One region of the Kitasatospora sp. NPDC052868 genome, then DNA from elsewhere that is predicted to be linked to it. Evidence: riboswitches for the same ligand, from Rfam matches in the RefSeq annotation. Region 1 holds a riboswitch; the other holds the start of a gene.
The links. A riboswitch is a leader RNA that binds a small molecule or an ion and turns the genes downstream of it on or off. The one in region 1 is predicted to bind cyclic di-AMP.
Positions count from the first base shown of each region.

Region 2: linked by a shared signal. The riboswitch ahead of ACIGZJ_RS29760 (peptidoglycan DD-metalloendopeptidase family protein) and the one ahead of ACIGZJ_RS26365 (M23 family metallopeptidase) in region 1 are both predicted to bind cyclic di-AMP.

Region 1 covers NZ_JBITZW010000018.1:26,890-30,068, forward strand. The annotation lists gene ACIGZJ_RS26360 (hypothetical protein) at 1-610, shown strand, start outside; gene ACIGZJ_RS26365 (M23 family metallopeptidase) at 687-1,547, opposite strand; cyclic di-AMP (ydaO/yuaA leader) riboswitch at 1,560-1,718, opposite strand; gene ACIGZJ_RS26370 (YiaA/YiaB family inner membrane protein) at 1,964-2,254, shown strand; gene ACIGZJ_RS26375 (alpha/beta fold hydrolase) at 2,395-3,179, shown strand, end outside.
Region 2 covers NZ_JBITZW010000024.1:17,753-20,931, reverse strand. The annotation lists gene ACIGZJ_RS29765 (DUF2470 domain-containing protein) at 1-514, shown strand, start outside; gene ACIGZJ_RS29760 (peptidoglycan DD-metalloendopeptidase family protein) at 812-1,855, opposite strand; cyclic di-AMP (ydaO/yuaA leader) riboswitch at 1,859-2,018, opposite strand; gene ACIGZJ_RS29755 (MFS transporter) at 2,330-3,179, shown strand, end outside.

The sequences.
Region 1 (3,179 bases):
GCTGCTGGTCGACCACCAGCGGGCGGCGAAGCGGCTGAACGCCAAGCGGCAGGAGCGGCTGCACGCCGAGGCCGAGTGGCAGGGCGAGGTGGCGACCGGTCTGCTGCGCCGGGCCGACCTGGTGACCTGGCCGCGGCTGTACGCGCTGCTGCTGCACGCCGCCGGGGTGGACGTGGCGGACGACGCGGCGGTGCGGGCCTGGCTGGAGGCGTTCCGGGAGCTGGCGCCGCAGGAGCGGTCGGCCGCCTACGCCGCGCTGGCCGAGGCCGGGTGGCTGGACGAGCTGGACGAGGAGGGCTGGGGCGAGGCCCGGATGCTGACGGTCGGGATGGCCACCGACGGCGCCCGGCGGCTGCTGGAGCAGGGCCTGATGCGGCGCAGCTACCGCAACCTGGCGGCGCTGAACGCGCTGGGCCGCCCGATGCCGGACGAGCTCGCCGGGGACTTCGGCGCGTTCGAGGAGGCCGCGGTCGAGGTGGCGCTGGAGCTGTCGGGCGAGTGGACGGTGCCTGGGCTGGCGCAGCTGCTGGTGACGGAGTTCCCTGAGCTGGCGCCGGAGCCGGGGCAGGAGGAGATCGACGCCTACCTGGCGCGGCTGCCCCAGGAGTAGCGCGGCCGCCCCCGGAACAGCGAGGCGCCCCGGTCCGCAGTGGACCGGGGCGCCTTCGACCGTAGGGGGCCCTGCCTCAGGGCGTGATGCCGCGCTGCTCGAACCAGGTCTCCGGGTCGACCGGGGCGCCGCCGCCGGGGCGGACCTCCAGGTGCAGGTGCGGGCCGGTCACGTTGCCGGTGGCACCGACCTTGCCGATCTGCTGGTTGGGGACGACCTTGCCGGAGCCCTTGATGATCGAGGAGAGGTGGCAGTACCAGATCTCGGTGCCGTCGGGCAGCGTCTCGACGATCCGGTAGCCGTACGAGCCGGACCAGCCGGCCGAGGTGATGGTGCCCTGGCCGACCGCGTACACCGGGGTGCCGGTGTCGGCGGCGAAGTCCAGGCCGGTGTGCAGGTGGGCCCAGTAGGAGGCGCTCTGGCCGTAGTGGGCGGAGAGGTTGTAGTCGCGCACCGGCAGGTTGACGGCGGCGAGCTTGGCCTTCTCGGCGGCCTCGGCGGCGAGCCTGGCCTCCACCTGCTGGGCGGCGCGCTTGGCCTCCGCCTCCTTGGCGGCCTGCAGGCGGGCGGTCTCGTCGGCGGCGGTGCGCTGGCTGTCGGCCTGCTGCTGGATGCGGGCGGCGAGCGCGAGGCCCGGGTCCGCGGAGAGCGCGACCGGGGCCTCGTCCGGGGTCTCGATGGCGGGCGCCGCGGCCGGGGTGGCGGAGGCGAAGCCGGTGGCACCGAGGGTGGCGGCGACGGCGGTGACGCCGAGCAGCGGCGCGGTCCCGCGGGTCTGGCGGGGCATCCGGTGCCGGTTGGTGTCGGCGGGCTGCGGGGCGTGCTCGTCGGCCGGGCCGCCGTATCCGCCGCCGTGGGCGGGCGGCCAGGGGTGGTCGAGCAGTTGGGTGCCCGAGCCGGAGCCGGGCAGGTGTGCCGGAGAGTGCGTCGACGCCACGGAGGCGCGCTCCTTTCCTTCCTTCGCGCCTACCGGGTTAGCTGACGGGTTCGGAGCAGGAAGGTCTCCTACGGCCGGGCCTGGGCCTGGCCGATTCACCCCAAGGAACATGGTTCCCCGGCTCCCTGACCTGCCCGGAGGCGGGTCGTCGGGATTAGGCGACGGCGCACGGTGCCGTCTGGGTACGGCGTTGCCGACCGCGCTGCGTTATCAAACGTTAATCCTAGGAGCCCCTGATTCCAAGCCATCCGGATGGGACGACCTGAGACCGCCCGGGCAGTACGTGGCCTGATGGGCGATTTGTGAGGCTTGAGCACAACTGACACTACCGAACGTGATGAGACGTCAACGAACGGACGCCGGGTTGAGTACTTCTACTCATGTGCGGCGCGCCCCGGCGCCACCATCCTGGCGCCATGAACGCACCCGTGCAGTCGCGCACCACGTCCGCGTACTACATCCAGGCCGTCCTGTCCTTCGCCCTGTCCGGCGTCGCCCTCGCGATCGGGATCGCCTACCTCCCGGTCGACGCCTGGACGCGGGCCTTCCTCGGACTGGGCCTGCTCTACACCGTCACCTCCTCGTTCACCCTGGCCAAGGTGATCCGGGACCGGCAGGAGACCAACGAGATCGTCACCCGGGTGGACCAGGCCCGACTGGAGAAGCTGCTCAGCGAGCACGACCCGTTCAAGGTGGAGGGGGTCTGAGCCGCCCGGGACCGCCCGGGACGGAGGCTCACCCGAAAGATTCCTCGGTCGATAGCTTGACGGCTAAGGCTATTAGCCTTAGCTTTATGGCTATCGGCAGAACCGCCGATGACGCGCACGGCGGACCGAGGAGGCCCACGATGACCGGCTCCAACACCCCCACCACGCAGTTCCTCGACGTTCCCGGCGGCCGGCTGGCGTACGACGACACCGTGCAGGGCGACGGCGCCCCGGTCGTCCTCCTGCCGGGGATGCTCGACAGCCGGACCGCGTACCGCCACCTGCGCCCGCTGCTCACCGCCGCGGGCCGCCGGGTGATCACCATGGACCTGCGCGGCTTCGGCGAGTCCTCGATCGCCTGGGACGACTACTCGCCCGCCGCGATCGCCACCGACGTCATCGCGCTGCTCGACCACCTGGGCATCGAGCGCGCCGTCCTGGCCGGCAACTCGTACAGCGGTGCCAGCGTGGTCAAGGTCGCCGGGGACGCCCCCGGGAGGGTCGCCGGGATCGTCCTGCTGGACGCCTTCATCGAGAACCTGCCGCCGAACGCCCTGCAGCGCGCCGCCTTCGGCGTGATGGGCGCGCTGCTGGTGCACTCGCCCGCGTTCTGGGGCCTCTACCACCGCAAGATGGCCTACCCCGGCGCCAAGCCGGCCGACTTCGACGCCTACGTCGACGGACTGGTCGCCGCCATGCGCACCCCGGGCCGCAAGGCCGCCACCCGCGGCTATGTGCACGGGGACTCCGCACCGACCGGCTGGAGCGCCGCCGTGCAGTGCCCGGCGCTGGTCGTGATGGGCAGCAAGGACCCCGACTTCCCCAAGCCGGAGCTGGTCGCCGACCGGCAGGCCGCGGCGCTGCACGCCCGCAAGGTGATGATCGAGGGAGCCGGGCACTACCCGATGGCCGACCAGCCGCAGGC
Region 2 (3,179 bases), on a different contig from region 1:
GGAGGGGCTCGCCGTCGTCCTGGACCTCACCGACATCGCCCCGGTCGCCGTCCGCGACCGCGTGCGCGGCCGGGTCTCCCTGGCCGGCCGCCTCCACCTCGTCCACCTCGCCCACGACGGCCTCAGCGTCCACCTGCGCCTGGACGTCGCCCACGCCGTGCTCTCCACCCCGTACGGCACCACCGCGCTCACCGGTGCCGACCTCGCCCTCGCCGGGCCCGACCCGCTCGCCCGCCACGAGGCCGGACTGCTCACCCACCTGGCCGACGACCACCCCGACGCGCTCGCCGTCCTGACCCGGCTGCTCGACCCGAACCTGCTCGCCGAGCGCCCCGACGTCCGCCCGCTCGCCCTCGACCGGTACGGCCTGGTGCTCCGCCTGGACCACCCGCACGGCCACCGCGACGTCCGCCTGGTCTTCCCCGAACCCGCCAGGGACACCGAGGACTTCGGGCTGCAGGTACACCAGCTGCTCACCGTCGCCCACAACAGGGCGCCCGCCCACCGGAACTAGCCGATGGACGGGCGAAAGATCTCACGCACAAACCGATATGACGGATCACCACAAGGCGCACCCGGAAACGACAGCGGCCGGCCCGGCTCGCGAAGGAGGTTCGCGAACCGGGCCGGCCTGGGCGTGTCCCGCGCCCGTGGTGCCGCTGGTGGTGCGGCGATCCCCCGGTCGAGCGGTCACCCGACATGACCATCCCGGAGGTCGTTCGCCCCGCGTCCAGCGGTGGTCCGAGGGCCGCTCGAAAGCGGCCGATCAGAGCCGACCGGTCGCAGCCGACCGGCCGGTGGAGACGACCGATCAGATGCTGACGCCGTGGGCGCGCAGGTAGGCGATCGGGTCGATGTCGGAGCCGTACTCCGAGCCGGTGCGGATCTCGAAGTGCAGGTGCGGGCCGGTCACGTTGCCGGTCGCGCCCGAAAGGCCGATCTGCTGGCCGGCGGTCACGGTCTGGCCGACCGAGACGCCGATCGAGGACAGGTGCGCGTACTGGGCGTACTTGCCGTCGGCGAGCTTGATCTCGACCTCGTTGCCGTAGGCGCCGCCGTTGCCGGCCTTCACCACGGTGCCGGCCGCGATGGCGCGCAGCGGGGTGCCGGTGGAGGCGACGAAGTCGGCGCCGGTGTGGTGGCCGGAGGCCCACATCGAGCCGGCCACGCCGTAGGCGGTGCCGAGCTTCGGGTTGGCGACCGGGGAGACGTAGCCCGAGGTGCTGGCGACGGCGGCCGGGGCCGGGGTGGCGGCCGGGGCGGCCGGCTTCGCGGCGGGGGCGGCCGGCTTGGTGGCCGGGGCCTGGGCCGGCTTGGCAGCCTGGACCGGCTTCGGGGCGGCGGGCTTCGCGGCCGGCTTGACCGAGTCCTGCGAGGCCTGCGGCTTCGCGGCGGGGGCGGCCGGCTTGGCGGCCTCGGCGGCGGCCGGAGCGGCAGCGGCCTTGGCGGCAAGCGCGAGCTGCTGACCGGGGAAGATCAGGTTCGGGTTGCCGCCGATGACCGAGCGGTTGTGGTCGTAGAGCGCCTGCCAGCCGCCCTCGACGTTCTTGGCGGCGGCGATCTTCGACAGGGTGTCCCCGCCGACGACCTTGTAGCTCTGGTCGACCGGGGCGGCGGCCGGAGCCGCAGCCGGGGCGGCCTGCTCGGCGGCGGCCGGAGCCGCGGCCGGGGTGGCGTCGACGCTGGTGGCGCCGGTCCAGGTGCTGGTCTGCCCGGCCTTGGCGGCAGGGGCGGTGTGGGCCTGGGCGCTGATGGTGGTCACCAGCGGGAGGGCGAACGCGGCGCCGGTGACGGCAGTGGCGATACCGATGCGGGCGGCGCGGGGCAGGGCGATACGACGAGCCTGTGCGGGCATGGGGTATTTCCTCTCCGACGCCTGCGAGGTGAGCTGTCGGGTTCGGGCTGGAGTTGCCCGGCCGCATATGCGGCTTCACCCCAAGCCGGACCGTGAATTCCGGTCCGGCGACTTACCTTTGGGTCCCCCGCTCCTGCCGAACAGAGTTCAGTTCGTACCACCGGGCAGCGGCAGGACTAGGCGTTCCACCCGGTGGCCACCCGGGCTAATGCCGGGCGGTCGCTGAACTAAAACCCATCCGTCCGGGTGAAGCAATGTCGATCTCTTGAACCCGCAACAAAAGCCCGGGGCACCGTGACGCTCCGAATGATCGGCTACGCGGTGCGCACACAATCCATTGACCGTGCGCGATCGTTCGACCACGTTCCGTCCATTTCATGACCGGTGCGCATGCGATCAAGTACGGAAAGCCATCCACCGACACACCGCCGGTGACCCTTGTCACGTCGACCCCCGGGGGCGCACGATCAGGCCGTGGCCACCTCCGAGGCCGGCACCCTGCGCCTGGGCACCGCGCAGGGCCGCTGGGTACTACTGGCGACCGTGCTCGGCTCCAGCATGGCGATGCTCGACGGCACGGTGGTGAACGTCGCCCTGCCCCGGATCGGCACCGATCTCGGTGCCCCGCTCGCCGCACTGCAATGGACCCTCAACGCCTATCTGCTCACCCTGGCCGGGCTGATCCTGCTCGGCGGAGCGCTCGGCGACCGCTACGGGCGGCGCCGGGTCTTCCTGCTCGGCGTGGTCTGGTTCGCGCTCGCCTCCGCGGCCTGCGCCGCCGCGCCCACCATCGGGGTGCTGATCGCGGCCCGGGCCGTCCAGGGCGTCGGCGGAGCGCTGCTCACCCCCGGCTCGCTGGCGATGCTTCAGGCCGTCTTCCACCCGGACGACCGCTCGGCCGCGGTCGGCCTCTGGTCCGGCCTCGGCGGGGTGTCGGCCGCGATCGGGCCCTTCCTCGGCGGCTGGCTGGTAGACGGCCCGGGCTGGCGGTGGATCTTCCTGCTGAACGTGCCGCTCGCCGTCCTGGTGGTCGCGGTCGCGTCCCGGCACGTCCCGGAGAGCCGGGACGAGAGCGCCACCGGGCGGTTCGACGTGCTCGGCGCCGCACTCGCCGCGCTCGCCCTCGGCGCGATCACCTATGCGCTGACGGCGGCGGGCGGCGGCCTCTCCCCCGGGGTCTGGGTGACCGGCGCGGCCGGCCTCGCCCTCGGCGCGGCCTTCGTCACCGTGGAGCGCCGCACCGCGGAGCCGATGCTGCCGCTCGGCCTCTTCTCCTCCCGGCTGTTCACCGCCGTCAACCTGGTCACCCTCTGCGTGTACGCGG